DNA from 3 places in the Rothia sp. HMSC061C12 genome. Region 2 is predicted to be linked to each of the others. Evidence: riboswitches for the same ligand, from Rfam matches in the RefSeq annotation. Region 2 holds a riboswitch; each other region holds the start of a gene.

Region 1 (9,560 bases), on a different contig from region 2:
GTGGAAGCCCCGCCTAGCCTCGCCGGGGCGTGCGCGTTTATCGGCTAGTTGGCGCGGCCCTTAATGGACATGAGGGTGCGGCGGCCCGCCTTGTTCGCCTTCGTGAAGGCGCGGTTGCTCTGCCGGTACTCGCGCTCTTGAGAGCGTAGGCGCAGGCGTGCAGATTCTGCCATCATCCTGCGGTAGCGTTCAAAACGTTCGGGGTCGAGGGAGCTGTCGGCGAGCGCCTGCTGCACCGCGCATCCGGGTTCGGAGCCGTGGGAGCAGTCGCTGTACCGGCAGGCGGCGGCGTAGCTGGAGACGTCGTCGAAGGTTTCGTCAATGGCAGCGCTATCGCTCGTGGCGGCGAGGGCTCGCACGCCCGGGGTGTCAATCAGCACTGTGCCAGCTGAGGATTCTGTGCCGGAGCCTTCTGCGCCGGATTCTCCAGCACCGAAGTATCCAGCACCGGGCAGAACAATCATTTGGCGGCTGGTGGTGGTGTGGCGCCCCTTGCCGTCAGTGCCGCGAACCGCGGAGGTCGCTTGCACCCGGTTTTCTGAGCTGGCCTCGCGGGGGTCGGCTCCGGGGTTGAGCAGGGCGTTGACCAGGGTTGATTTACCGGCACCGCTACGGCCCAGGAACGCGGCGGTGCGTCCGGCGACGAGCTCCGCCACTGGAGCGGGGTCGTAGCCGTTGTCCGTGCAGACGGCGAGCACCGCATCCACGCCGCCCGCGAGGGATTCCTCGTAGCCGGCGAGCTGTTCGGCCGTCACCAGGTCACCCTTGGTGAGAATCAGCGCGACCTGCACCCCGGAAGCGTGCGCCAGGGCGGTGTAGCGTTCAATGCGCCCGATGGACGGCTCGGGGAAGCACGGCTCAACGATGCAGAGCATATCCACGTTGGCGGCGACGGGCTGATCCGCGGATTCTCGGGTGGCGCTGGGGCGGGTGAGGTAGCTTCGCCGGGGCAGAATCGCGAGGGGCTTATGCTCTGCGGGCTGGGTTTCACCGCCGGTTCCGGGGATGGGCTGGGCGAGCACCCAGTCGCCCACGACGGGGTATTCCTCTTCGCCGTAGTCGTTCTCGACCGGACGCAGGGGAGCGGAGAGCTTCACGAGCTCGCCCCGCTCGCAGGTCAGCAGCTCGCAGCGGGTGCGGTGCACGGCGCTGACGCGGGCGAGGGTGAAATCATCAAGGGTGCCGTCGAGGGTGAACGCGGCGCGAATTGCTGAACCCTGCCAGGAGGGGTCGAAGCCGAGGGCCTCTAAGGTGTATGAAGCGGGAGTAACGGTCACAGGAATAGTCTTTCGTGGTTTCGGCGCCCGGTTGGTTGTCATGCCTGGATAGCGCGCCGGGGGAGAGGGCGTTTAAAAGGTTCGTTCTTTTTATCTCGGGTACGCGCCTTATAGCAGCGAGGCGCGGGCGCCGGCACGGATGCGGCGGGCGGCGAGGAACGTAAGCCCCAACCCCGCCGCGGCGTGGAGTCCCGCCAGGGCTGTGTCCGCCGCCAGGAGCGCGAACAGATCCGGTGCGGCGCCGCTTGCAATACCGCCAGAGGTATCTAGAGCCTGCACCAGCCGGGAGCCGGGAGCCCAGGAACACACCCACGCAAGCCACGCGGGGTAGGTGCTCACCGGAACGATCACACCCGCGCTGACCGGCAGAATAATGGACAGAAAATTGGACCCCGTGTACGGATCTGACAGGTACAGGCCCAGCCCGGCGGCAAAAATGCCCAGGCAGACCCCGCCCAGAACCGCAACCGGCATCAGCGCGATGGCGCCGAGCAGAAGCCCGGAACCCGCCCCGGTAGGGGGTGCCGTGAGGGAGAGCAACCACACGATGCCCACGTTGCTCAGGCCCGTTACGGATGCCAACAGCGCGGGCACCGCCGCCGCACCCAGCCAGTAGCCCGCATCCACCGGGCGTGCCGTGCACACGTACTCGAAGACGCCAATCCACCGGTCGGTGGCAACGCGCGCGACGATGCCGGCGGCCACCGAGCTGAGGGTGGCAATCAGGGCGGTCGCGCAGCCGATGCGTACCGTATCGTTCGCGGCGAGGTCGGCGCCCAAAAGCACCGTAAAAAGCACGTTAAGACCGGGTACGAGCACCAGGGTTGTGATGGCCGTTCCGAGGGTTGCGAAGGTAATAGAAGATGACCAGCCGATAGAGGCGGTAGACAGTGCCCGGCGCACCACGCCGGGCAGGGAATCAGTAGAGAGAACACGCACGCTACATCGCCCCCAGGGTGCCGCGACGACGGGCGGAGGCGAGAGCCTTCCGGGCAAAGAGGAAGGCGCACAACGCCCAAGCGAGGCTCACGGCGAGCGTCTGCGCAACGGGCAGGAGCGCATCCGCCGGGGTAGTGATGGTGGTACGCCCAAGTAGGAGATGAACCGGCGCCTGCAGGGGAATGAGCATGCCTACAGCATCTAGCCAGGCGGGCGCTTCAATGGTCGTGAAGAGAACCCCGGAAAGAATAAAAACCGGCACGAGCAACAGCTCCTCGTAGGCGATAGCGTTCGGTGTGGCCACGAAGAACACCGCAATCATGAACGTTACCGACAGGCACGCAAGCCACAGCAGGGGAACGCCCAGAACGTAGCGCGGCCAGAGTGCTGAAAAGTCCGTGACCTGCGGGTTAAGCGTCACAAGAGCCCAGATGAGCCACGACAGGGGCAAAGCCGCCATACCCACAATGGATGCGCTCGAAACGATAGCCGCCAGCACCCGCACCGGAGAAATCGACCCCGAACACAGGTACACGAGGGTCCCACGGAAACGCTCGAAATTGATGATGCCCGCAGACACGATGCAGACCGACCACATGCCCACAATGCCCGCGCGGGTCCACGCGAGGGTCGGGTCAACGGAGTGACCCGCGGAGCTCTGCGCCGCCGCATGCACCGCAAGAGCCTGAATAATAACCGACCCGAGCACCGTACTGATGAGTAGCTGAATGAAGTAGGGGACCGTCAGGAACTGGCGCAGGCTAAAGCCCATGAGCCGCAACTGACGGGCGCACTCCTGCCGTAGGTCGCCCCCTCGGCTCTGTTGCTGGGAGTCTTTCGGACGCCGTGTCTGAGCGTTCATCGCTTGAGCCCCTCCGCCATTGCCAGGTATGCCTCTTCCAAGGTTGCCGGGCGTGTGTACGGTTCGGTCCGTGCCCCGATACGTGCGGTGGCAAGCCCCTCCGCGAGGATACGGTGCGCCTCGCCCGCCTCGAACGTGGCGCGCTCGCCATGCCAGTAGAGGGTGAGTTCCCAGCCGGAACCGCGCGGGGCGAAGAGCACCGTAGCCTTATCGCCGAGGAGCCCACGAAGCGTATCAAGGCCCTCGGTGGCGGTGGCCTCGACCTGTACCACGGTCGTGGCGGCAATGCCGGCGTGCGCGGCGATGTCTTCGAGGCTGCCGCTCACGGCGACGGAACCGGCGCCTAACACGGTGATGGTGTGCGCCAGGTCCTCGATTTCGCCGAGTAGGTGGCTCGTCAGCAGAACGGCGGCGCCGTCTTCCGCGAGGGAGCGGATGAGGGTTCGCACGGTTAGGGCGATATCGGGGTCGAGCCCGTTGGTCGGCTCATCCAGCAGGAGCAGGGCGGGGGAGCCGAGCAGGGCGCGGGCAATATGTAGGCGCTGCTTCATGCCGCGGGAAAACTCCTGGACAGGCTGCGTTGCCGCATCGGTGAGTTCCACACGGGCTAGGGCATGCTCCACCTCGTGTCGTCGGGTCCGCCCGGAAACCCCCGCAACATCGGCGAAGAACAGCAGATTGTCGCGGGCACTGGCGCGCGGGTAGAAGCCGTTCTCCCCGCCCAACGCGAGGCCCACGTGGCGGCGAGCCCGCTGCGGGTGAGCGATAGCATCCACACCGTTCACGGTGAGGATACCGCCGGTAGGAGTGAGCAGGGTCGAGCACATCTGCACGGTGGTGGTTTTGCCCGCACCGTTGGGGCCGAGGAGGGCATGAATCTCACCGGAACTAACGCGAAGCGACACCCGGTCGACGGCGGTAAAAGCGTTTTCACCTTTGCCAAAGACGCGGCTGAGCTGCGCCGCATCAAGAACAAGAGACATGGTAGGTAACCTTCGGGTATGACCCTCTGGCCCCTATACCGGAGGGATGCTGAGCAGGATAAACGGCGTAGCGAGCCGTAGCGAGTTGTACCCTGCGTGAGTGTATGTGTCATTTCAGTGTACCGAAAAACCGTAGATAAAAGTGATGGGGGTTACTGTGTGGATGGTGGGTGTCCGCCTCCGCATCTCGATTGCCTCGTCCTCGGATTGCCCCGGCACCGTCGTTCGCGTTTTATGACAGACGTTAAAAAACGTCATCTTTGCAATGAAATGTCTTAAAGTACCGCGCACCCACAAAATCCTTGACCCCGCCCCGTGCCCTATGACACTCTAAATAACAGGTCAAGAGCGCCAGCGATAAGCCCCAGCTAGCTGGCCGGCAACCCTCCTCCGCGGTGGGGTGCCCTGGGTGAAGACCGGGCGGCACGCACAAGCGTGACGCAAGCGCGGGACCGATGTGACCGAAACCGGTACATCAATCGTGACAGGATTATTCGACGACGATTCCTGTACCGTCGGCATGCGGCCCCTTAAGAATCCCCAATAGGAGCCACGCATGAGCAACAACACTACCGTCCCGACTCCCGCCAACCCCGCCGGTTGGAAGTTCGAAACCCGCCAGATCCACGCAGGTCAGGCGCCGGATGCCGCAACGGGAGCTCGGGCACTACCTATCTACCAGACCACTTCCTTCGTCTTTGACAGCGCCGAGCAGGCAGCGAACCGTTTCGCCCTCGCCGAGCTGGGCCCCATTTACACTCGCCTCAACAACCCCACCCAGGAAGTCATCGAAAACCGTATCGCTTCCCTGGAAGGCGGCGTAGGCGCGCTGCTGCTGGCATCCGGTCAGGCAGCTATTACCTACGCAATCCTGAACATTGCCGGTGCAGGCGACCACGTTGTTGCTTCGCCCTCCGTGTACGGCGGCACCTACAACCTGCTCAAGTACACCCTCGCCGACCTGGGCATTGAAACCACCTTTGTTGAGGACCCGGACGACCTGGACGCATGGCGCGCCGCAGTCCGCCCCAACACCAAGCTCTTCTACGGCGAGTCCGTGCCCAACCCCCGCAACGACGTGCTCGACATTGAGCCCATCGCCAAGATCGCGCACGAAAACGGCGTACCCCTGATCGTGGACAACACCGTACCCACCCCGTACCTGCTGCGCCCCATCGAGCACGGCGCAGACGTAGTCGTCCACTCCGCCACCAAGTACCTGGGCGGCCACGGCACCTCCATCGGCGGCGTGATCGTTGACTCCGGTAACTTCGACTACGGTGCAGACCCCGAGAAGTTCCCCAAGTTCAACCAGCCCGCCCCCGGCTACCACGGCCTGGTCTACGCACGCGATTTGGGTAAGGACTCCGCGTTCGGCGCGAACCTCTCCTACATCCTGAAGGCGCGCGTCTCCCTGCTGCGTGACACCGGCGCCGCAATCTCCCCGACCAACGCCTTCAACATCGGCATCGGTCTGGAGACTCTCTCCCTGCGCATCGAACGCCACATTGAGAACGCCACCAAGGTCGCCCGCTGGCTCGAAGCAAACCCGCAGGTCGACAAGGTTATCTGGGCTGGCGTGGAATCCTCCCCCTGGTACGAGCGTGCACAGAAGTACCTGCCCAAGGGCCCCGGTGCGGTGCTCGGCTTCACCCTCAAGGACGCAACCCTGGAGGAGACCCGCGACTTCGTGGACGCCCTGAAGCTGCACTCCAACGTGGCGAACATCGGTGACGTACGCTCGCTCGTGATTCACCCCGCCTCCACCACCCACTCCCAGCTTTCCGCTGAGGAACTGGAGAAGATTGGCGTGTACCCGAACTTCGTCCGCCTGGCAGTCGGTATCGAGAACATCGACGACATTCTCGCCGACCTGCAGCTGGGCTTCGACACCCTCTCCTAAACGGTGATGCAACCCGCAGGTGGACCGGCAAGCTACGGCTTTTCGGTCCACCTGCGGATTCCCCGTTACGGAGCATGTTGTAACTGTGCGGCGTTGCTGCCGCCCAACCTGTTGCTTCTTCTACCCACAGACGAGTACCCCGCTCACACCCGGCACCACCTCGCCGACCAACCCAGTGAAGGGAACCCCATGACCACCCAGAGCACTAGCCAGTCCGGCACTACCAGCCAGCCTGTCACCGCACCCATCCCCGTGGCGGGCACCCGCACCGAGCACCCCGAAGCGCAAGGCTATCTGCGTCAGCTGAACATCGGCGACCTGGAGCTCGAGTCCGGCGTGACTCTGCCGCAGGTGACCATCGGTTACGAAACCTGGGGTACCCTCAACGAGACCGGCGATAACGCCATCCTCATCCTGCACGCACTCACCGGTGACACGCATGTCTCCCGCGGCGTGCCCACCCCGGACATGCCCGCCCCGCTGATTCGCGCTATCGAATCGGACGGCTGGTGGGAAGGCGTCGTCGGCCCCGGCTCGGTCGTGGACACCAACCGTTACTTCGTGATTGCCCCCAATATTTTGGGCGGCTGCTACGGTTCGACCGGTCCGGCCAGCATCATTCCCGAAGGCTACCCGGGCGCCGGCGAGCACTGGGGATCCCGATTCCCGCTCGTCACCATCCGCGACTCGGTGCGTGCTGAGGCGCGTCTGGCCCGGGCCCTGGGCATCACGAGCTTCCGCTACGTCATCGGCGGTTCCCTCGGGGGCGCACGCGCCGTAGAATGGGCCGCAACCAACCCCGAACTGGTGCGCGGATGCGCGGTCATCGCCTCCGGTCCTTCGGCCACCGCCGAGCAGATTTCCTGGGCGCACACGCAGAACCTGGCGATTCGCTCCGACGCGAACTTTGCCGGCGGCGACTACTACAACGGCCCCGCGCCGGTAACCGGTCTTGCCCTGGCACGCCGTATCGCGCACACCACCTACCGTAGCCCCGCCGAGCTGGAGCACCGCTTCGGCCGCGAGGAGAACCGCGGCGAAAGCACCGTGGGCGGTTCTCTGGGCGAGCCTCGTGGCCGCTACGCTATCGAAAGCTACCTGGACCACCACGGCGCCAAGCTGGTTGAGCGCTTTGACCCAAACAGCTACCTGGCAGTGAACGAGGCACTGATTTCGCACGACGTGGCGCGTGGCCGCGGCACCCTGGCGCAGGCGCTGGCGCACACCGATTGCGAGTGGACGATTGCGGCGGTGAACACGGACCGTCTGTTCTTCCCGCACGAGTCGCACCGCCTGGCGGAGGCGCTTCCCACCCCGGTGCCCGTGGACATTATCGAGTCGAACCACGGCCATGACGGCTTCTTGATTGAGGCGAAGCAGGTGGAGAAGATTCTGGCGCGCGCCCTCGGCGTTGAAGATGAATCCGCCGCCCCGAGTGAGGCGCAGCGTGAACGTGAAGCTTTGGAATCGATGACTCGTCTGTACGGCGCTGTTAATCGCTAACTCGACCGGCGCCCGAAGGCGTTTCACGCATCCTGCTGAATGTTGTTTTATCCAAACAGTGGGTGTGGGATTGTGAGGGAATGACTGGGTATTCTCAACTGTCCTTCCGCCCACCGTGAATTAACCTTCACCCATAGGGTTATGTAATAAAATGTCGGGCGTTCGTATGATGCGAGTGTCCGGCATTTTTTCTATCTTTATGAAGAGTGTTATGCCAAGTCAGGGAATATTTTCCGGTTTTTCGGGTGTTTTGCGAAACCTCCGCGAGATATCGCGAAGTAACCTCCTGTTGCACCGGAAGGTAAAGGTTCTCGGTTTGCTTTAGACCAGCTCTAACCCCATAGCATTAACGCTGTGGTAAGTATTCAAGAGGTAGCGGAGCAGTTGGGGGTGAGCACCCACGCCCTGCGATATTACGAAAAAGAGGGGCTCATTGCGGTGCCCCGTGATGCTCACGGAACCCGTATTTTTGATGAGGAGTCTATCTCCGCAGCACGGTTTATTGCTACCTGCCGTCAGGCCGGCATGAGTCTTGCCGACATTCGCACGATTTTGAGCAATCCGGACGACCACGCCCTATCCATTGATGTGATGGAGCGTGCCCGTCAGAAGATTGAGGATGAGATTGTGGGGTTGCAGCAGAACCTTGAGCACCTGGATCGCCGTATTCAGGAGCACCGCCGTCACCTCGACAGCACCCGCTAGGTAACTAGTCTTCTGCAGACGCGTATAAACGCCCGGTATTCCCAACGTTGGGAATACCGGGCGTTTTTCTGTGCTCAGCTGGCATGCTCGGCTACTCACCCCTAGCTACTGGGTATTTTCAGCCCGTAGGTTTAACCCCAAGCCGCTTTTTCCGGGTCAATACCGTGGGCACGAGCATTCTCGTAGATGACCTCCCGCAACCATTCCGCGAGCCCGGTCGCAAGCTTCTCGTAGTGCGCCTTGAAACGGGCATCCTCAACGTAGCCGCGGGCCAGAATAGCGTGCTTGGCGGGGGTGACCTCGAAGAAGAACAGGGAGGCGCGGTGCCGCTCGGCGAGCGCGTTCGCCTCCTCACTGCCCGGCTTCACGCCGCGGTTGAACGCCTCGACGAGGGCCTGCTCCACCTCCTCAACCTGCTGTTTGCCGTTCTGCCAGTCGGCACGGTTCATCGTTGCAGTGCGGCGCTGGTATTCAGCCCAGTCGTCAGTATTCACGTAACGTTCCTGCGCTTCCTGCTGGTGGGCGAGGCTGAACCCTTCACCCATAATCTCTGCTTTTTCGGCAGCGGTGAGCTGCTCATTTTTAGGTGTCATAGTGTCCTCCAAAAGACGTTCGATGGTTTCAAGCATGCGACCGTACGCGGCGATTTTGCGTTGAAGCATATCTCGTTGAGCGAGCAGATGCTCGGTGCTGTTCGCCCGATCCTGCAGTATGTTGCGAATAGCGTCAAGGCTCATGCCGATGGCGCGGTATCCCATGATGACGGTGATTCGTTCAAGGTCTGTATCGGTGTAGTACCGGTACCCGTTGAACTCATCATGTGCCGGGTTGAGTAAGCCCCGCTGCTCCCAGTGGTGAAGCGTGCGGACTGTGAGCCCGTGTAGTGATGCCGCTTCTCCCACGGTGTATTCGTGCTGCCCGTCAGGTGGTGTTATGTTCGCGTCCATGGTTTCACTCTAAAACCTCACGTTAGGTGAGGGTCAAGCTAGCGGCGGAACCTGCGGTGCAGGTTTGTGGGGGAGTCCTCGCTAAGATGGGTGCATGAGCGAAAACAAATACGTCGTCGAATACACCCGCCCCGAGAACGAACGTGCAGGCACCCACCTGGTGCTCATGCTGCACGGCTACGGCTCCCAGGAGCACGATTTGCTGTCTCTGGCGGCGCACCTTCCGCAGGAGGGCTTCACCTACGCCTCCATGCGTGCACCGCAGCCGGTTGGCACCCAGTTCTCCGCGGACTCGAGCGGCGCCTACATTGCCGCAGACGCTATCGGCTACCAGTGGTACCCGCTGAACCAGCAGCTCGAATCCGACCAGCGCGCTATTGAGCAGGCGAGCGACTACGTGCTGGAGTGGGTGCGCGCGAACCGTGAACCGTATGCTTCGGT
Region 2 (9,560 bases):
CCCCGCGTTCATGACCATCATCTTCATGCCCCTGTCCTACTCCATCGCGGACGGTATCGGCGCAGGCTTCCTGTCCTACGTCTTCATCCGCCTGGTGCAGGGTCGCGGCAAGGACGTGCACTGGCTCATGTACGTGGTTTCCGCAGTGTTCCTCATCTTCTTCGCTAACGGCCTGATTACCGGCTGGATGCACTAAATACATCGGGTGCCGAACCCTCCACACGTGGAGGCGCAGGCACCAGCTGGGCGGGGTATCGGCACCTTTGGAGTGCCGGTACCCCGCCCTGCGCTATTCTTCCCTCTACCCCAACTACCCAATTCTGGTTGCAGGGGCCGGGGAAACACCACATCACCGACTGAACCGCCGCACACAACGCGTTTCAATGGCACAAGTTAGGAGGCGGCGCCTACAATGGTTGAACCATTGTGGCGCCCAACCCGAGACTTACCCGCGAGCCTAGCCCGTGAAATTTACCTGCGAGCTTTACCTGCGAAACCGGCGGCGCAACAGTACACACCGAACAACATCAACGGATCCTCACATGTCTGAACCCCAGAAGGCGGCAGCGCCCACCAGCGCACTCGACCGCTACTTCAAGATTTCCGAACGCGGCTCCTCCATCGCCGCAGAATTCCGCGGCGGCCTCGCCGCATTCTTCGCCATGAGCTACATCGTGGTGCTGAACCCCCTCGTCATCGGTACCGGTGCTGACGCCTCCGAACGCACTCTCGGTATCGCACCCGTCGCGGCTGTGACCGCGCTGGTTGCTGGCGTGATGACCATCCTCATGGGCGTTATCGCCAAGCAGCCCTTCGCCATGGCGGCTGGCCTGGGCGTGAACGCGCTGCTCGCCTCCACCATTGCCACCACCCCGAACCTGACCTGGGCAGACATCATGGGCCTGGTCGTTCTTGCCGGTCTAATCATGACCGTTCTGGTGCTCACCGGCTTCCGTACCGCGGTGTTTGAGGCGGTCCCTGAGTCGCTCAAGACCGCGATTGTGGTCGGTATCGGCTTCTTCATTTCCTTTATCGGTCTGGTCGACTCCGGCATTATCCGCCGCATGCCTGACGCAGCTGGCACCACCGTTCCGGTGAGCCTCGGCGCGGGCGGTCACCTGCTCGGCTGGCCCACCCTCGTCTTCCTCTTCGGCTTGTTCTTCACCATCGCCCTGTTCATCCGTAACGTGAAGGGTGCGATCCTGTGGGGCGTGCTCGCCTCCACCGCGCTGTCCCTGATTCTGGAGGCGGTTGTCCCCTCCGGTTCCGTGAAGGAGGCGGCGACCGGCTGGTCCCTGAACGTGCCTTCCCTGGCGGACATGGAGTTCACCACCCCGAACTTCTCCCTCATCGGTTCCGCTGACCTGTTCGGCGCGTTCACCCACATCGGTCCGCTGGCCGCATCGCTGCTGGTGTTCACCATTCTGCTGTCCGTGTTCTTTGACGCGATGGGCGTTTCGGTTGGCCTTGCCGCCGAGGCTGGCACCATGAAGGACGGCAAGGTTGAGGACATCGACAAGGTCCTGCTCGTGGACGCTTTCGGTTCCGTTGTCGGTGGTGGCGCGTCCGGTTCGGCGAACCAGATTTTCGTGGAATCCGCTACCGGTATTGGTGCGGGTGCACGCACCGGCTTTGCGAACATTGTGACCGGTGTGCTGTTCCTGCTGGCGATTTTCATTTCGCCGCTGGTCACCATCGTTCCCTTCGAGGCGGTTGCTCCGGCGCTGGTCGTGGTCGGCTTCCTGATGATTCGCCAGGCCGTGAATATTGACTGGACCGATTGGGGTCTGGGTATTCCGGCGTTCTTGACCATTATTTTCATGCCGCTGTCGTACTCGATTGCGAACGGTATTGGTGCCGGCTTCGTGGCGTACACTTTCATTCGCCTGGTGCAGGGCCGCGGTAAGGACGTGCACTGGCTGATGTACCTGGTGTCCGCGGTGTTCGTGATCTACTTCGGTATGGGCATCATTAACGGCTGGACTAGCTAAGTCCGCTAGCCCCGATAGTTAGCCTCATTGAGAGGCGTCAACAAAGAATGGCAGAATCGTTCCGGTTTCGGAATGATTCTGCCATTTCTTTATCTGCCCACCCGCACTCAGCATGTACGAGAGGCAGGGAAAGTGACGAGACTTAGCGGACGTCTCCATCCACGTAGAACCAGGCGCCGCCCACCTTCTCAAAGCGCGACAGCTCATGCATACTGCCCTTCACCCGCTCCTCCGCAGGAACACCCGGCACCGAACGGTAATACGCAACGAACTCCACCGTACCGGACGCATCAAACGGGCCACCCGAAGCACCCAGAATATCCAGGCGATACCAGCAGATATTATCCTCCAACTCCAGCGTCGCCGGGCGAGTACTCGGATGCCAGCTCGCCAGCAAGTACGCCGCATCCCCTGTCGCAAACGCGGTAAAACGCGAGCGCATCAGCTGCTCCGGCGCGGGAGCAGTCAGCGTGCCGGAGGCGGCAAACTCGCCCAGGAACCTGCCGCAGCAGGCGCCGTACACCTCGCCGCTCGAGCAGGGGCAGCGGTCATCATGGTTAAGTTCAACCTGGTTCAGTTCAGTCATGCCACCCAGTATAAAGAACGTGCCACGTCAAGAAGGCATCGCATCAAGAAAGCACAGCGCAAAGAAACGCCCGCTCCGCCGGGGATACAAATCCTCCAGCAGAACGGGCGTTCTTGTTTTCAATCGTTAAGTTTGAGCGAACCTACACGGTGCGCTTCAGCGGCAACGCTTATTCAGCGATTGCGCGAGCCGGGGTGTCAGCAGCCGAAGGCTTGCCCACGTATGCGCCGCGGTACTTAGCAGCCGGGTGGCTGTCAGCAACCTTGGTGTGGCCCTTACCGAAGATGTTCTCACGCAGGGTGTTGCCCTCGTACTCGGTGCGGTAGCGGCCGCGCTTCTGCAGCTCGGGAACAACGTACTCGATGAAGTCCTCGAAGGAACCCGGGGAGACGTGGTACGCCAGGTTGATGCCGTCCAGGCCGCCCTCGTCGATCCAACGCTCCAGCTCGTCAGCAACCTGAACCGGGTCACCAACAATGACCTCGCCCATACCGCCGAGGGTGGTGTGCTCAGCGATGTCCTTGCGGGTCCACTTCTTGTCCTTCGCCTGCAGGGTGAAGGGGGTCAGGAAGGACTGAATCGACTCGGTCTGCACGTAGTTCAGGACCTCATCCTCGTCGAACTGGGACAGGTCAACACCGGACCATCCGCCGACAATAGCCTGTGCAGAGTCGAGGTTCACGTACTTCTTGTACTCCTCGTACTTTGCCTTTGCCTTCTCCTCGGTCTCATCCACGATGACGGAGAGCATTGCGAGGATCTTGACGTCGTCGCGGCTACGGCCCTGCTCCTCGGCAGCGGCACGGATACGGTCGGTCACAACGCGGGTCAGGTCGGGACGCAGGGCGCTGATGAACACAGCCTCAGCGTGCTTACCGGAGAACTGCTGGCCACGGCTGGATGCGCCAGCCTGGAAAATCACGGGGGTGCGCTGCGGGCTCGGCTCAGTCAGGGAGATGCCGGGTACGGAGAAGTACTTGCCCTTGTGACCAATCGGGTGGACCTTGGAGGGGTCAGCGTAGATGCCGCGCTCGCGGTCCTTGATGACTGCGCCGTCTTCCCAGGAGCCTTCCCACAGCTTGTAGCAGACGTCCAGGAACTCGTCGGCGATTTCGTAGCGCTCGTCGTGCGGAATCTGGGTGGGCAGGCCCTGGTTCTCAGCAGCCGAAGGCAGGTAAGAGGTCACAACGTTGAAGCCGACGCGGCCCTCGGTGAGGTGGTCGAGGGAGGCGTAGCGGCGAGCCAGAGTGTAGGGCTGCTCGAAAGTAGCGGCAGCAGTCACGCCGAAGCCGAGGTGCTCGGTCACTGCAGCCATTGCAGAAATCTGGGTTGCGGGATCGTTCACGGGAACCTGAGCGGCACCCTCAATGGCGGGAGCGGCAGAGTTCTTGTACACGTCGTAGATGCCGACCACGTCAGCGATGAACACGGCGTCAAACAGGCCGCGCTCAAGGGTCTTAGCCAGGTCAGTCCAGTACTTGATGGTGTTGTACTCGGTTGCGCGGGAGCGCGGGTGACGCCAGAGGTCGAAGCTCTGGTGACCAATGCAGGTCATTTCGAATGCGTTAACTACGATGCGCTTCTTCTGCTCAGCCATCGATTTTCCTTTCGCGAATGATCGGGGACGATCGGGTTAGTGCCCTGCACCCCGCGCGCCGCCTCCTTCTTGCCTTCTGCGTTCGGTGGTGGCCTTCGTGCAGGTGGCGCGTTCGCGCCGTACTTGCCTCGTAACGTTGAGGCCAGATCATCATCTGGGGCACCCCGCTACGGGAGAGGGTTGCCGCCCGGCTAGCCAGAGCTTAGCGCCGGGACTCATGATCTCGTGGTTTGAGTGTACGGGGCGCACGGGAGGGAGGTCACGTTTGTGACGAAAAAATCTTTTTGTGACGTGGAACCGAAATATTTCGTGATAAATGCGAAATATACGGTCATAGAAATTCATACGCGCCCGCCGGGTTGATTGAGGCACGCCACAGCCCATAGGGTGGGAGAAGCAAACCATCCAGAGCGACTGAGAGACCTGGCTCCACGACGTCGCAGCAACCGGCACGGATTCTTCCGCCCCCGGTGCTAACGCCAGGAACGATGGAAGTGACATGACACTCAACAGTGCAGTAACTGACGTACCCACCAGTGAAAAGAACGGCCGCCGTGCCGTATCCACCGCCGCCGTCCCCTTGAGCTTTGAAGGCGTCGGACAATCTTTCCCCGTGCCCGGCGGAACCCACGAAGTTCTTCGCGGAGTCTCCTTCACCGCAGCCCCCGGCGAGATTATCTCCGTCATCGGCTCCTCCGGATGCGGCAAATCCACTCTCCTGCGTGCAGCAGCAGGCCTGAACCGCATCACCGCAGGTACCGTGCGTATCGGCGAGAAGGCAGTGACCGGCCTCGACCCCCGCGTAGCTATCGGCTTTCAGGAACCGCGCCTGCTCCCCTGGCGCACCGTCGCCGACAACGTGGCTCTCGGACTACCGCAGGGCACCAAAAAATCTGAAGGCGCAGCATCCGTAGCGCGCCTGCTCGACCTGGTCGGCCTGGGCGAATACGCAACCCACCGTCCCAAGGAAATTTCAGGCGGTATGGCTCAGCGCGTGTCCCTGGCGCGAGCGCTCGCACGCAACCCCGGCGTGCTACTGCTCGACGAGCCCTTCGGTGCTCTGGACGCGCTGACCCGCATCAACATGCAGGATTTGCTGTTGGACGTGCACCGTCAAGACCCGACCACGATTCTGCTGGTCACCCACGATGTGGAAGAGGCGCTGTACCTCTCTGACCGGGTGATTGTCCTCGGTAAGGACACCCCGGAGGCGCCCGCCACCATCCAGCGCATTGTGACCGTTGACCGTTCTCACCCGCGTGACCGCGCCGATGCAGAGATCACGGCGCTGCGCAGCGAACTGCTGGCTGAGCTCGGCGTGGAAGATAACGCCTAAAGCCGCCACGCAACACATTTCTCACACATCACATCATCATCTTCAGAAGCGAAAAGATTTCATCATGACTTACTCCCCGTCTCGCCGTACCGCCCTCAAGTCCCTTGCCGCAGCCGCCGCTTTTGCTACTCTGCTCAGCGCCTGCGCTGGCGAAGGTTCCGGTTCCGCTAACGCCTCCGGTGCTGCCGGTGGTGGCAATCAGAACACCGTGACCATTGACTACGCGACCTACAACCCGCTGTCCCTGATTATCCGCAAGAAGGGTTGGCTTGAGACCGCCCTTGCCGCGGAGGGTAAGAAGGTTGAGTGGGTCAAGTCGGCTGGTTCGAACAAGGCGAATGAGGCGCTGCGTAGCGGCAATATTGATGTTGGCTCGACCGCCGGTTCGGCGGCACTGCTGGCACGCGCTAATGGCTCCCCCATCAAGGTCATTAGCCTCTACTCGCAGCCGGAATGGTCGGCTCTGGTGACCCGCAAGGATTCGGGCATCACCAAGGTTGCGGATCTGAAGGGTAAGACCGTTGCCGTGACCAAGGGTACCGACCCGTACTTCCTGCTGCTGCAGGCACTCAAGCAGGAGGGTATTTCCGCTTCGGATCTGACCATTCAGAACCTGCAGCACGCCGACGGCCGCACCGCCCTGGATAACGGTCAGGTCAACGCGTGGAGCGGCCTGGACCCGATCATGGCTGCCGCCGAGGTGGAAAGCGGCGACGTGCTCTTCTACCGCAACCTGAACTTCAACACCTACGGTTTCCTGAACGCGACCGAGAAGTTCATTCAGTCCAACCCGACCGCCGCACAGGCCATCGTGGACGTGTACGAGTACGCTCGCGCCTGGGCTAAGAAGAACCCCGAAGAGGCTGTGAAGATTGTCGAGGAGGAGTCCGGCATTAAGCACGAGACCGCCCAGGTCGTCATGGAGCGCACCCACCTGGATATCGACCCGGTTCCGGGCGCTAAGCAGGTTGAGGTTCTCAAGGGCGTCGGCCCGATCCTGGTGGAGTCCGGCGACGTTCCCTCCCAGTCCGACGTGGACAAGGCCCTGAACAGCATCGTGGACGACCAGTTCGCGAAGAAGGCTGACAGCGCCGCAGTCGAGAAGATTGCCAAGGCGGTGGAGAAGTAATGACCGCCGCAACGATTACCGCCGCCTCCAGCGCTCACGCTGAGCGTGCCGAGAAGCGTGCCTCTTCCGTGAAGTTGCCGTCGAACCCGTTCGCCGGTAAGCAGTACCTGGGCCTGATTCTTCCCCTGGCGCTGATTGCGCTCTGGTATATTCTGAGCACCAACGGCGTGTTCACGCAGGTCCAGCTGCCCTCCCCCGACCGTGTGGTGGGCGCCGGTATCGAGCTGGCGCAGCGCGGTGAGCTGGCCAAGCACGTCGCGATTTCGACCCAGCGCGTGCTGATTGGCTTCGGCATCGGCGCGGTACTCGGCCTGGTGCTGGGATCGCTGATTGGCTTGTCGGCCCCGGTGCGCGTGTTCGTCGCCCCGACCATCGGCGCTCTGCGCGCAGTCCCCTCACTCGCGTGGGTCCCGCTGCTTCTGCTGTGGATTGGCATCGGCGAGAACTCGAAGGTGACCCTCGTGGCCATCGGCGCGTTCTTCCCCGTGTACACCACGGTTTCCGCAGCCCTCGCCCACGTGGACCCCAAGCTCGTGGAGATGGCCCGCGCCTTCGGCCTGAAGGGTCTGCGCCTGTTCACCACGGTTCAGCTTCCCGCGGTTCTGCCGTCGGTTGTTTCGGGTCTGCGTCTGGCGCTGGCTCAGGCGTGGCTGTTCCTGGTCGCCGCTGAGTTGCTGGGTGCGTCCATGGGTCTGGGTTACCTGCTGACCGACTCGCAGAACAACGGCCGCACCGACCGCCTGCTGCTGGCTATTGTGGCGCTGGCGGTGCTCGGTAAGATTACCGACGCGCTGGTGGGTGTTTTCGAGCGCTGGGTGAAGGCGAAGTACCCCAGCAACTAATAGAGAAGGCTCGGCGTTCATGCTGAGTTTTAGGAGAGATGTCCGCCGCGTGGTTGCTCCCGACAGTGAGCAAATCATCGCTACGCGCCGGAGAAAGAAGTCGGCGGGGAAACCTGTCGCCTACTGAATGATGATGATGTGCCCCGCCCCGCGCCCCACAGCAGTGAGCGCGGGGCGGGGTCTTTAAATATGTCGTTATATTACGAACCGATACACAGCACACCGAATATGACGGTTCCCTTTGCGTCCACCCCCTCGGGCGCGCTTTACTAAGAAGGCAAACCATCCAGAGCGACCGAGAGACCTGGCTCCGTGACGTCGCAGCAACCCCCTCGCCAACGCACACACAGACCCCACGGTCACACAGACAGCGGCACGGCGAGCAAGGGTGCTAATGCCAGCAACCGATGGGAGAATAATGGGACTGCCCACCCCCTACTCGTTCACCGACCCGCTGAACCCCACCCCGAACCCCGCCCTCGAATCTGACGAGGCGCGCGTCGCGTTCTGGGAGAAGCAGGCGCAGCGACTCACCTGGGCTGAGCCCTGGCACACCGCGCACCGCTTCGAGAAGCCGAAGTCCCTCGGCTTCGATGAGGAAGGCATCGAACAGTTCACGATCCCCGAAATTAAGTGGTTCGAGGGCGGCAAGCTGAACGTCGCCTACAACTGCGTAGACCGCCACGTGGAGGCGGGCCGCGGCGACAAGGTAGCCCTCTACTTTGAAGGTGAACCCGGCGACCGTGAAGCCATCACCTACGCCGAACTGCAGCGCCGCATCGCGAAGGCTGCGAACGGACTGCTGTCCCTGGGCGTGCGCAAGGGTGACCGTGTGGTCATCTACCTGCCCGTCATCCCCGAAACCATTATTTTCACTCTCGCCTGCGCGCGTATTGGCGCGATCCATTCCCTCGTCTTCGGTGGTTTCTCCGCTGAGGCGCTGAAGTTCCGTGTGGAAGACACCGGCGCGAAGGTTCTCATCACCACCGACGGTCAGAACCGCCGCGGCAAGGTCGTTCCCGTGAAGGTGAACGCCGACGAAGCATGCTCCGGTGAGAACAACATTGAGCACGTTATCGTGGTGGACCGCACCAGCGCCTCCGACCCGGTAGCGCACGCCGCTGTGCCGTGGACTGAGGGCCGCGACGTCTGGTACCACGACCTGGTTGACGACCAGCCGGACACCCACGCCTACGAACTGCATGACGCAGAGGATCCGCTGTTCATTATTTACACCTCCGGTACGACCGGTAAGCCCAAGGGTCTGGTGCACACCATGGCTGGATACCTGGTGCAGACCGCGTACACCCACGCGCTGCTCTACGATCTGCTGCCGGATTACGTGGACGAGAACGGCGTGCTGCGCCCCGACGAGCTGTCGGCGGTCAACGACCCGGAAAAGGTTGAGTCCACCGTTCACTGGTGCACCGCCGACCTGGCGTGGGTTACCGCGCACACCTACGAAATTTACGGCCCGCTGGTCAACGGTGCGTCCGAGGTGATTTACGAGGGCACCCCGAACACCCCGCACTACGGCCGCCACTTTGAGGTTATCGAACGCTACGGCGTGACCAACTACTACACCGCCCCGACCCTGATTCGTTCCCTCATGGGTGCGTTCCCGAACGGCCCGGAGCCCGGCAAGTACGATTTCTCGACCGTGCGCCTGCTCGGCTCGGTGGGTGAATCCATTAACCCGGAGGCGTGGCGCTGGCTGCGCGAGCACGTGGGCGGCGGCACCGCGGCGTTCATCGACACCTGGTGGCAGTCCGAGACCGGTTCGACCGTATGCTCCCCGCGCCCGCACGACCCGGCATTCGCACCCGAGGGCACCTACCCGGAGGGCACCCCGCACTGCACTCCCCTGCCCGGTTGCGCTACCCGCGCCGTTCCCGGCGTGTCCACCCGCGTGGTGGATGAGCACGGCGACCCGGTCGAACCCGGCAAGCAGGGCTTCATCGTGGTCGATAAGATTGGCCCCTCGATGGCTCGTACCGTGTGGCAGAACCCGCAGCGTTTCCTGGATTCCTATTGGCGTCACTACGGCGAGCGCGGCTGGTTCCTCGCTGGCGACGGCGC
Region 3 (9,560 bases), on a different contig from region 2:
TCATCCAGCCGCTAAACGCCGAAATACCCATACCCGCCGCACGCACACGCAGCGGGAACAGCTCACTCATAATCACCCACGTGGACACGTTCAGGCAGGTCTGCATCGCGCCCACAAAGCAGACGATGAGCACCAGCAGAATCCAGGGGCGCGCCGCATTATCGGCGGGCAGCAGCATGGATGCGCCCGCAATCAGCACGTGGAAAAACGCGGTCGAACTATAGCCGGTAATCACCATGACGCGGCGCGGCACACGCTCCATCAGGCGCAGCGACAGGATCGAGCCGAGCACCGCAATCGTACCCGGCGCAATGTTCGCGATGAGCGCCGCGGATTCGCTGAAACCGGCTTCCTTGAGCACCTTAATGCCGTAGTACATGATCGAGTTGATGCCGGTCAGCTGCTGGCCCGCGCCGACCAGAATACCGACGAGCAGGATGCGCACGAACCAGCCGCGCACGCCCACGCTTTCCTTACCCGCCGCGTTGTTCTGGGTGGTCGCCTCCGCCTGCAGGGTGCGCTCAATATCGGCAATTTCGGCCTCGGCACGTTCGGCGGAGCGGATGCGCTTCATCACCTCAAGCGCCTGCTCACGCTTGCCAACGCGCAGCAGCCAGCGCGGCGACTCGGGCACACGCAGCATACCTACGAACAGGCCGATGGCGGGCAGGGTGCAGATGGCGAACATCCAGCGCCACACGCCGTCGTGCTCGCCCCACAGGTTGCCAATGAGGGCGTTCACGATGAACGCGGCAAGCTGACCGCCCACGACCATGAGCTCGTTGCGGCCGGAGAGGGAGCCTCGAATTTCGTAGGGTGCGAGCTCTGCGAGGAACACGGGCACTACGGCGGAGGCGCCACCGACCGCCAGGCCGAGCAGGGTGCGTCCGGTGATGAGCACGGCGACGTTGGGTGCGAAGACGCACGCCAGGGCGCCGAAGAAGAAGATGGTGGACAACCCAATGATGGTGGTTCGGCGGCCGAACCGGTCAGAGATGCGGCCGCATCCGAGCGCGCCAATAGCGGCGGCGAAAGCGAGCGATCCGGTGACCCAGCCTTGGGCGGTGGAATCCATGCCGAGTTCGCGGCTCATGGGTTCGAGCGCGCCGTTGATTACTCCGGTGTCGTAGCCGAAGAGCAGACCGCCGAAGGTGGCGATGAGTGCGATGATGCCGAGGTATCGACTGTGCTTCCCGGTGCCCAGAGGGGGCAGGGTGGAGGCGGTGCTCTGTGCGCTCATGGTGTCCTTTATGCCGAGGGGTTAGGTGAGATTACACCGACATTGGTGGTTCTTCAGCACTGTCAGTGGGCTAGGTGAGGTGCGTCAGGTTAGACGCACCTCACCTAATCCTAGCGAAAACGTTCGGCGGGTGATATTTATTTCTCACCACGGACATTTTTCAGCGTATATTACGGCCGACATATGCGACCGCCTGAGTGCCCCTTTGAGAGGGAGCCGGAGTTAGAACAGCGCGATTTTCTCGGGTGCCGGGAAGATGGCGTCCAGGGCGGCGAGGTCCTCAGCGTCGAAGCGCAGGCATGCCGCCTGTGCGTTGGCGCGCACCTGCTCTGCGCTGGTCGCACCGGCAATGACGGAGGTGACCGGCGACTGCTGTGCGAGCCAGGAGAACGCCGCCTGCACCTCGGTAATGCCGCGCTCGGTGCAGAAGCTGTGGAAGGCTTCGAGCTGGTCCCAGTTGGCGGCGTCGAGCACGTTCTTCTTGGAGTGGGACAGGCGCGAACCGGCGGGAATATTGTCGCGGCGGTACTTGCCGGTCAGCAGGCCGTTAGCGAGCGGGAAGTACGGCAGCACACCCATGCCGAAGTGCCGTGCGGCGGGCAGGATTTCGAGTTCTGCGCGGCGGTCGAGCAGGTTGTAGTGGTTTTCAGCGACTATGAACCGTTCGGTGCCGAGTTCGTGGGCGCAGTGTTCGGCGTGGGCGAGCTGCCAGCCGGAGAAGTTGGAGTGGCCCAGGTAGCGGACTTTGCCGTCGCGTACGAGCTGGTCGAGGGCGCTGAGGGTTTCTTCGATGGGGGTGTTGGGGTCGGGGCTGTGGTAGAAGTACAGGTCGATGTAGTCGGTGCCGAGGCGGCGGAGGGACCCTTCGACGGCGCGCATGATGTAGCGGCGGGATCCGCGGGCGTTGCGGTCGTTGCCGTTGAGGTCGCCGACGGGCAGACCGAATTTGGTGACGATGGTCAGTTCGTCGCGGTCGAGGCCGAGCTGGGTGAGGGCGGTGCCGAACATGGTTTCTGAGAGGCCGGGTTCGGCGCCGTAGAGGTCGGCGATGTCGAAGAAGCTGATGCCGGCGTCGACTGCGGCGGCGATGACTTCGTTGGTGCCTTCTTGGGTGCGGGTGGGGGTGCCGGGGCGGCCGAGGTTGTTGCAGCCGATGCCGACGCTGGGTACGACGAGGCCGGAGTTGCCGAGCCTGCGGTAGACGGGAGATTCAATACGTTCCATGCTTTTAACTCTACGTTGTGCGGGTATGTTACGAGGTTATTTCTCCTCCAGTTGGGAGGCGAAGAGCTTCCTGAAGCGTGATGTGGGGTCGGTCGTTAGGTCCCGGTAGGTTCCTTGCTCCACCACACACCCACCATCCAACACCACCACAGAATCAACACCACGCAACGTCCACGCACGATGAGACACCAACACCACCAAACGCCCAGCAGCAGCCACCTTCAACCGAGCAAAAATCTCCTCCTCAGTCTCAGCATCCACAGCACTGGTCGGCTCATCCAACACCCACACCGGCGCATCCCGAAGAACCACACGCGCCAACGCCAAACGCTGCCACTGACCACCCGAAAGACCAACACCACCAAACGACTCACCCAACTGAGCATCCAAACCACCCTCAAGACCACGCACAAAATCATCAGCACAAGCCACCGACAAAGCCGACCACAAATCAGCATCACCAAGACGCTCAACCGCCGCCTGCGGCAAACCCAGCAGGAGATTTTCACGCACAGTCAGTTCATAGCGGCCGTAGTCTTGACTCACCAAACCAACATTCGCCAACATGTTGTATTTACTCTCAGAAGAAGCACCCTTATACGTTATGCTCCCCTGGGCAATTGGTGTAATTCCAAGAATTGCATTTATTAGCGTTGTTTTTCCCGCGCCCGAGGCACCAACTACTGCAATCATTTGATTATTCATCAGCTCAAGATTAATATCTTTAAGCGCAAAAGACGACGCGCCCTCATACTGAACGGATACATCTTTGCATATAATTTTTGAAATATTTTCATGGTTAGGGTTAGAAGTTTTTATCTCAGAAGCATGGTCGTAAGTATCAGAGTCGCATACCCTTCGGAATTGCTGAACAGATAATGCTCCATTAATAATCTGACCAAATGAATATCCCACCTCTTGGGTCGCGTCAACACAGGCAATGATTCCAATCAGCGATCCGGCCACATACGATATATCGGCGCCTGAATCCACAAGGAAGTACAGGGACGCAAAAAGTAAGACAGAGCAGAGTAGCCCTGCAACTACGGAGATGATTCCTCTAACACTTTCAAGGCTCAATTCCCTACCGGCTGCCCGGCGTCGCCAGGACGCTACGCGTTGCGAGAAAAATCGGGAGCCTCTCATGAGGTGAAGTTCTTGGGCTCGACTCTGAGCCATCAGATTGTCTAGATAGTAGTTCTCTGCCCGATAATCCTCGTACATTAGGGTGTAGATAGCGTAATCACGTTTAGCGAGAATCACCATTGCAATGGCTAGGGGCAATGAACACAGTGCCGCAAAAATTGCTGCCACAATGCTGACGTTCGCGATATTAAGACAGAGAAGTAACACCATTGCGAAGGCACTCACCAGTGTCATAACTGACATGGTGTGAACCTGCAATTCCTGTTTCGATATTGCCTCTCTAGCAGCACGTATATCTTCCTGTGATTTTGTGCTACCTATATCAGATAACGGAAATGTAGATAACCTGTTATTTAACATGCAGTGAACCCGATAATTCACCTTTGATTTGAGGATTAGCATGTTACTTATTACCCAGCGTTGGGCAATAATATTAATTCCAACGACAAGGGCAAGAGCAACGATATAAATCCAGGCCGCGCCACCATTTGAACCGCTCAAGGCTGATACTGTATTACCGATTAGCAAGGATTGGCTCAGGGGAATGCAGGCTATAACGGCTAGTGATAGGGCGGCGCTCACTAGGGTCCCAGGACAGGTTTTCCAGGCTAGGCGGAAAGACCAGAGTATAGAAGAAAATAGCTTTTTCATTCTCACCACGCTCACAAAATCATATTGAACTCATCTTTGAGTCCTGAAACTCCTCGATGAGCGGACATCAAAACACTACCCGTGCCTTATTAGTTACCCTACCCCTCAATGAAATGTAAAACACACATATCCGTGCGTGTCCAAGAATATTAAGCGAACGTATCTGCGATAGTGCCGGGCATTCAGGGGTCAGCCGACAGCCCTACCCGCAACACCTCCAGCCGCCCTTTGTCATAGTCGGTCATATTAAGTTCATATTTCGCCCCAATGTCATGTCCAGAAATATTAGGGCATCAACCGCCGTGCCCCTTGCACGCCCTCGGAGGCGGTGGGTAGAGTAAAAGCGTTATCTATCAAGAGCGACCGAGAGATCTGGCTCGTCGACGTCGCAGCAACCTCGCCAGTATCCCCCACCTTCACGGTGCAGGGTACGGACAAGGTGCTCCCGCCAGAACCGATAGAGAAGAATACCCTTCGGCACCCCTTGATGAGTCGTACCTGCAAACCGGTACAGCGCATCCTGCAGAAGAATTCGCGCACCCTCACGGTGCGTATCTATCGGGTGAACACGAAGGATGGTTATGACGACAGTTCACCCGGCTCTTTCTTTTGAGCTGTTCCCTCCGCGCTCACACGCAAGCTGTGAGTCGCTACTCCACACCATTGCGGAGCTTGAGGGTACCAACCCCGACTACGTTTCGGTCACCTATTCAGGTGACGCGAAGCGCCGTCAGAAGACGCTGGCGCTGCTCGACCACCTGGTGCACGAAACCTCCCTCACCCCGCTGGCTCACCTGATTTGTGCAGGCCATTCGGTGCATGAGCTGGAGCGTGCGGTCCGTCTGATTCTGGGTCTGGGCGTGCGCGGCTTCCTGGCGTTGCGCGGTGACGTGCAGGAAGGTCAGGTTTCTGAGCTTCCCTTCGCCCGCTACCTGGTCGAGCTGATTCGCCGCGTGGAACGCGAAGATTTTGCCCACCTGGCGGCTGGCAAGGTGTCGATTGGTGTGGCGGCGTACCCGCAGAAGCACCCGGAGTCGGCATCCCTGTTGCAGGATATTGAGATTCTGCTGTCGAAGCAGCGTGCCGGCGCGGATTTCGCGATTACTCAGGTGTTCTTTGAGGATGAACGCTATAGCGCCCTGGTCGATTCGGCGCACCTGGCAGGCGTGGATATTCCGATTATTCCGGGCATCATGCCGGTGACCTCCCTGAAGCGCCTGCGGAACCTCTGCCAGATGGCGGGCATGGAAGTCCCGACGGACCTCGCCTACGCCCTAGAGACGGCGACCAGCAACGCAGAGCTGCACCGCATCGGCGTGGACTACGCACTGAACCAGTGCTGCGCCGTGATGGATGCGGGCGCACCGGGCCTGCACTTCTTCACCTTCAACGAGCATGCGGCGGTGCTGGACGTTCTGGACCAGCTGGACCTACCCCGATACAGCAACCGTTTCTCTCAGCCGCTGAGCGAACTGGAATACGCCTAACCCAACCCGTAACGCTCCTTGTCGGATGCGTTCCCATTGTCTCCCCCGCAAATATTCCGGGAGTTACAACCTCCGTTTCACCGCCCACCGCTGGGTGGCGAAATACCGGAACTGACTCCCCTATCTATCCCCAGTAAAGGAAAAAATATTATGTCGAACACCGCATTCCCCGCCGCAACCATTGTTGGCTACCCCCGCGTGGGCCGCTTCCGCGAGCTGAAGAAGGCTCAGGAGGCTTTCTGGAAGGGCAAGGCAACCCTGCAGGAGCTGCAGGACACCGCCGCTGACGTGCAGCGCACCTACTTCGAGCGCGTGACCGCTGCGGGTCTGAAGGCTGATAACTACTCGATTCCGGCGACCTTCTCCTACTACGACCAGGTGCTCGACGTGGTTCGCCTGTTCACCCTGGTTCCCGAGCGTCTAGCTGAGGCTAAGGATGCACGCGGCCTGCTGGATCTGCCCGGCTACTTCGCACTGGCGCGCGGTACCGAGACCCTGCCTCCTCTGGAGATGACCAAGTGGTTCGACACCAACTACCACTACCTGGTGCCCGAGATTGGTGCCGGCACCGAGATTAAGCTGAACCTTGAGGCTATTGACGAGCAGCTCGAGGTCGCTCAGAAGGCTGGCGTGAAGGTTCGCCCGCAGATTGTTGGTCCCCTGACCCTGCTGCTGGGCGCTAAGGCTGAGCAGGGTTCCGCTGAGGACTTCTCCCCCGTTGACCGTCTGGATGAGTTCGTTGCAGCGTACGCTCAGGTGCTGGAGCAGCTGGCTGAGCGCGGTGTTGAGTGGGTTCAGCTGGATGAGCCGGGCCTGACCGTGGACCGTGCCGACAACGCGAAGGTTGCCGAGCTTGCCGAGCGCACCTACCGTGCCCTGGCTGCCGCTGAGAAGCGCCCGCAGATTCTGGTGACCAGCCCCTACGGTTCTCTGCGTGAGAACCTGCCGGCACTGCTGGGTACCGGCATTGAGGCCCTGCACCTTGACCTGGTGCACGGCGTGTACTCGAAGGCTGAGCTTGAGTCCGTTTCTGCCGCCGGCGTGCACCTGGTTGCCGGTGTTGTGAACGGCCGCAACGTATGGCGTGCCGACGTTCGCGCGGCTCTGAAGACTCTGGAGGCGCTGCCCGGCGCATCCGAGGGCGCCGTGTCGGTGTCCTCTTCGACCTCCCTGCAGCACGTGCCGCACGACCTGGCTCTGGAAGACCCCGCCGAGGTTCCCGTGGACGGCCTGGCATTCGCTGACCAGAAGGTCGCTGAGATTGCTCTGCTGGCTCGCGGCCTGGCTGAAGGTGAGGCCGCTGTCGAGCCGGAGCTGAAGGCTGCCGACGAGGCACTGGCTCGCTTCGCCGCTGACCCGCGCAAGCACAACGACGAGATTCGTGCTCGCGCCGCCGCTGTGACCGCTGAGGACTTCAACCGTCCGACCATTGACGTTCGCCGCGCGGCTCAGGCCGACCTGAACCTGCCGAAGCTGCCGACCACCACCATCGGCTCCTTCCCCCAGACCGCGGAGATTCGCCGCCACCGCGCGGAGGCTCGTGCGGGCAAGATTTCCGCTGAGGAGCTGAACGGCTTCCTGCGTGACGAGATTGCCTCGGTCATCAAGCTGCAGGAGGAGCTGGGCCTGGACGTGCTGGTTCACGGTGAGGCTGAGCGTAACGACATGGTTCAGTACTTCGCTGAGAACTTCGACGGTTTCGCAACCACCCGCCACGGCTGGGTTCAGTCCTACGGTTCGCGTTGCACCCGCCCCTCGATCCTGTTCGGTGACGTGAAGCGTCACGGCGAGGGTCTGCGCGGTGAGGCGTTCACCGTGCCGTGGAGCTCCCACGCACAGTCGCTGAGCGACAAGCCGGTCAAGGGCATGCTCACCGGCCCGGTAACGATTCTGGCGTGGTCCTTCGTGCGTGACGACCAGCCGCGCCGCGAGACCGCTAACCAGGTGGCGCTGGCTCTTGCCGACGAGATTGCCGACCTGGAGGAGGCGGGCATCCGCATCATTCAGGTGGACGAGCCGGCTCTGCGCGAGCTGCTGCCCCTGCGCCGCGATGAGCAGCCGCAGTACCTGGATTGGTCGGTGAACTCCTTCCGCCTGGCTACCAGCGCGGTAAAGGATTCCACTCAGATTCACACCCACCTGTGCTACTCGGAGTTCAACGAGATTATCGACTCGATTAACGCTCTGAACGCTGACGTGACCAGCATTGAGGCGGCTCGTTCGCACATGGAGCTGCTGGCTGATATTCCGGAGAGCTTCGTTTCCGGTCTGGGTCCGGGCGTGTGGGACATCCACTCCCCGCGTGTTCCTTCGCAGGATGAGATTGAGTCCCTGCTGAAGGCTGCGATTGGTTACGGCACCATTGCTGACCTGTGGGTGAACCCTGACTGCGGTCTGAAGACTCGTGATTACGAGGAGACCAAGCAGTCTCTGCGTCACCTGGTGGATGCCACCAAGGCGATTCGCGCATCCCTCTAGGAGGCGCCTATTGGTTCCGCTGCCTGCTGCGGGTTGACCGGATGATGGTTTGCTCGCGGTAACCTGCGGCAGGTGGCGGCTGTTCGGCTTCGTGCCGGTATGCGTACCGACTGTATGCCGAGCTTTTGGGGATAGATAACGGGCCCGCCCGTACAGTTTTTCTTCTGCACTGTACGGGCGGGTTTTCTGCATCCTGGAGGGGCTACCGCTTTCTCTGCCACCCGCGTAGCCCGCTGAGGAGCGGCAAAATGCCCCTGAGAAGCGTCTGTACCGGTGAGCCACCATCTGGTGCCGTGCCGGGCATCCTGTGGCTTGGGGGTGTAAGAACATAGAATGGAACCATGACTACTAACTCTGGAATCACTAAAGAATGGGTGGATGAAACCGTCAAGCCGGGCGACGATTTCTTCCGCCACGTCAACGGTAAGTGGCTTGCTACCCACGAAATCCCGGCGGACCGCCCCAAGGACGGCGGCCTGTACACCCTCCGCGATAACGCAGAGAAGCACGTGCGTGAGCTGGTGGAGAAGATCGCGAAGGAGCAGCCGGAGTCCCGTATTGGTGCACTCTACAACTCCTTCATGGATGTTGAGAAGATTGAGGCGGACGGCCTGGAGCCGTTGCTGAAGGAAATCGCCCCGATTCTGAACTCGGCAACCCCCTCCCACCTGGCTGTGACCCTGGCGTTGCTGTCTCGTGCGGGTCTGCCGCAGCTGTTCGCCTGGTACACCAGCAACGACCCGAAGGATCCGAAGAATTACACGTTCTTCCTGTACCAGTCGGGTCTGGGTCTGCCGGATGAATCCTACTACCGTGAAGAGAAGCACGAGGCTGCATGCGCGGCGTATGTTGAGCATATTGCCCGCATGTTCCAGCTGACCGGTCTGGCTGAGGGCTTCGGTCTGACTCCGGAGCAGGCGGCTCAGCTGGTGTTCACTCACGAGTCTGAGCTGGCTCGCCTGCACTGGAACGTCGTGGAGAACCGTGATGCTGAGGCGACCTACAACCCGTACCAGGCTACCGAGCTGGACGAGAAGTTCCCCGGCTTCCCGTTCTCGCAGTGGCTGCTGGCTCTGGGTGCCGACCCGGAGACCCTGGGCCAGGTTATTGTGGGCCAGCCGTCCTTCTTTGAGGGTGCGGCTAAGCTGTTCACCTCCATCCCGCTGATGAGCTGGAAGCTGTGGGCTGTGTGGACCGTTCTGCGTTCGCGTGCGCCGTTCATGTACGACGAGCTGGTCCAGGAGAGCTTCAACTTCTACGGCAAGACCCTCTCGGGTACTCAGCAGATTCGTGAGCGCTGGAAGCGTGGCGTGGGTGCTGTCGAGAAGGCTCTG

The links. A riboswitch is a leader RNA that binds a small molecule or an ion and turns the genes downstream of it on or off. The one in region 2 is predicted to bind S-adenosylmethionine.
Region 1: linked by a shared signal. The riboswitch ahead of HMPREF3055_RS06260 (bifunctional o-acetylhomoserine/o-acetylserine sulfhydrylase) and the one ahead of HMPREF3055_RS00100 (LLM class flavin-dependent oxidoreductase) in region 2 are both predicted to bind S-adenosylmethionine.
Region 3: linked by a shared signal. The riboswitch ahead of HMPREF3055_RS06130 (methylenetetrahydrofolate reductase) and the one ahead of HMPREF3055_RS00100 (LLM class flavin-dependent oxidoreductase) in region 2 are both predicted to bind S-adenosylmethionine.

The regions. Positions count from the first base shown of each region.
Region 1 covers NZ_KV821872.1:468-10,027, reverse strand. Annotated here, with positions in the region: gene rsgA (ribosome small subunit-dependent GTPase A) at 45-1,277, opposite strand; gene HMPREF3055_RS06275 (ABC transporter) at 1,386-2,216, opposite strand; gene HMPREF3055_RS06270 (ABC transporter permease) at 2,218-2,988, opposite strand; gene HMPREF3055_RS06265 (ABC transporter ATP-binding protein) at 3,075-4,061, opposite strand; SAM riboswitch class IV at 4,402-4,514, shown strand; gene HMPREF3055_RS06260 (bifunctional o-acetylhomoserine/o-acetylserine sulfhydrylase) at 4,618-5,964, shown strand; gene HMPREF3055_RS06255 (homoserine O-acetyltransferase MetX) at 6,154-7,467, shown strand; gene HMPREF3055_RS06250 (MerR family transcriptional regulator) at 7,822-8,172, shown strand; gene HMPREF3055_RS06245 (MerR family transcriptional regulator) at 8,304-9,119, opposite strand; gene HMPREF3055_RS06240 (alpha/beta hydrolase) at 9,214-9,560, shown strand, end outside.
Region 2 covers NZ_KV821831.1:12,652-22,211, reverse strand. Annotated here, with positions in the region: gene HMPREF3055_RS00115 (NCS2 family permease) at 1-196, shown strand, start outside; gene HMPREF3055_RS00110 (NCS2 family permease) at 543-1,991, shown strand; gene HMPREF3055_RS00105 (YchJ family protein) at 2,134-2,577, opposite strand; gene HMPREF3055_RS00100 (LLM class flavin-dependent oxidoreductase) at 2,747-4,174, opposite strand; SAM riboswitch class IV at 4,289-4,397, opposite strand; SAM riboswitch class I at 4,573-4,669, shown strand; gene HMPREF3055_RS00095 (ABC transporter ATP-binding protein) at 4,674-5,510, shown strand; gene HMPREF3055_RS00090 (aliphatic sulfonate ABC transporter substrate-binding protein) at 5,575-6,639, shown strand; gene HMPREF3055_RS00085 (ABC transporter permease) at 6,639-7,481, shown strand; gene HMPREF3055_RS00080 (AMP-binding protein) at 7,900-9,560, shown strand, end outside.
Region 3 covers NZ_KV821868.1:7,086-16,645, reverse strand. Annotated here, with positions in the region: gene HMPREF3055_RS06145 (sugar porter family MFS transporter) at 1-1,240, opposite strand, end outside; gene HMPREF3055_RS06140 (aldo/keto reductase) at 1,463-2,464, opposite strand; gene HMPREF3055_RS06135 (ATP-binding cassette domain-containing protein) at 2,501-4,111, opposite strand; SAM riboswitch class I at 4,609-4,725, shown strand; gene HMPREF3055_RS06130 (methylenetetrahydrofolate reductase) at 4,843-5,748, shown strand; gene metE (5-methyltetrahydropteroyltriglutamate--homocysteine S-methyltransferase) at 5,899-8,226, shown strand; gene HMPREF3055_RS06120 (M13 family metallopeptidase) at 8,568-9,560, shown strand, end outside.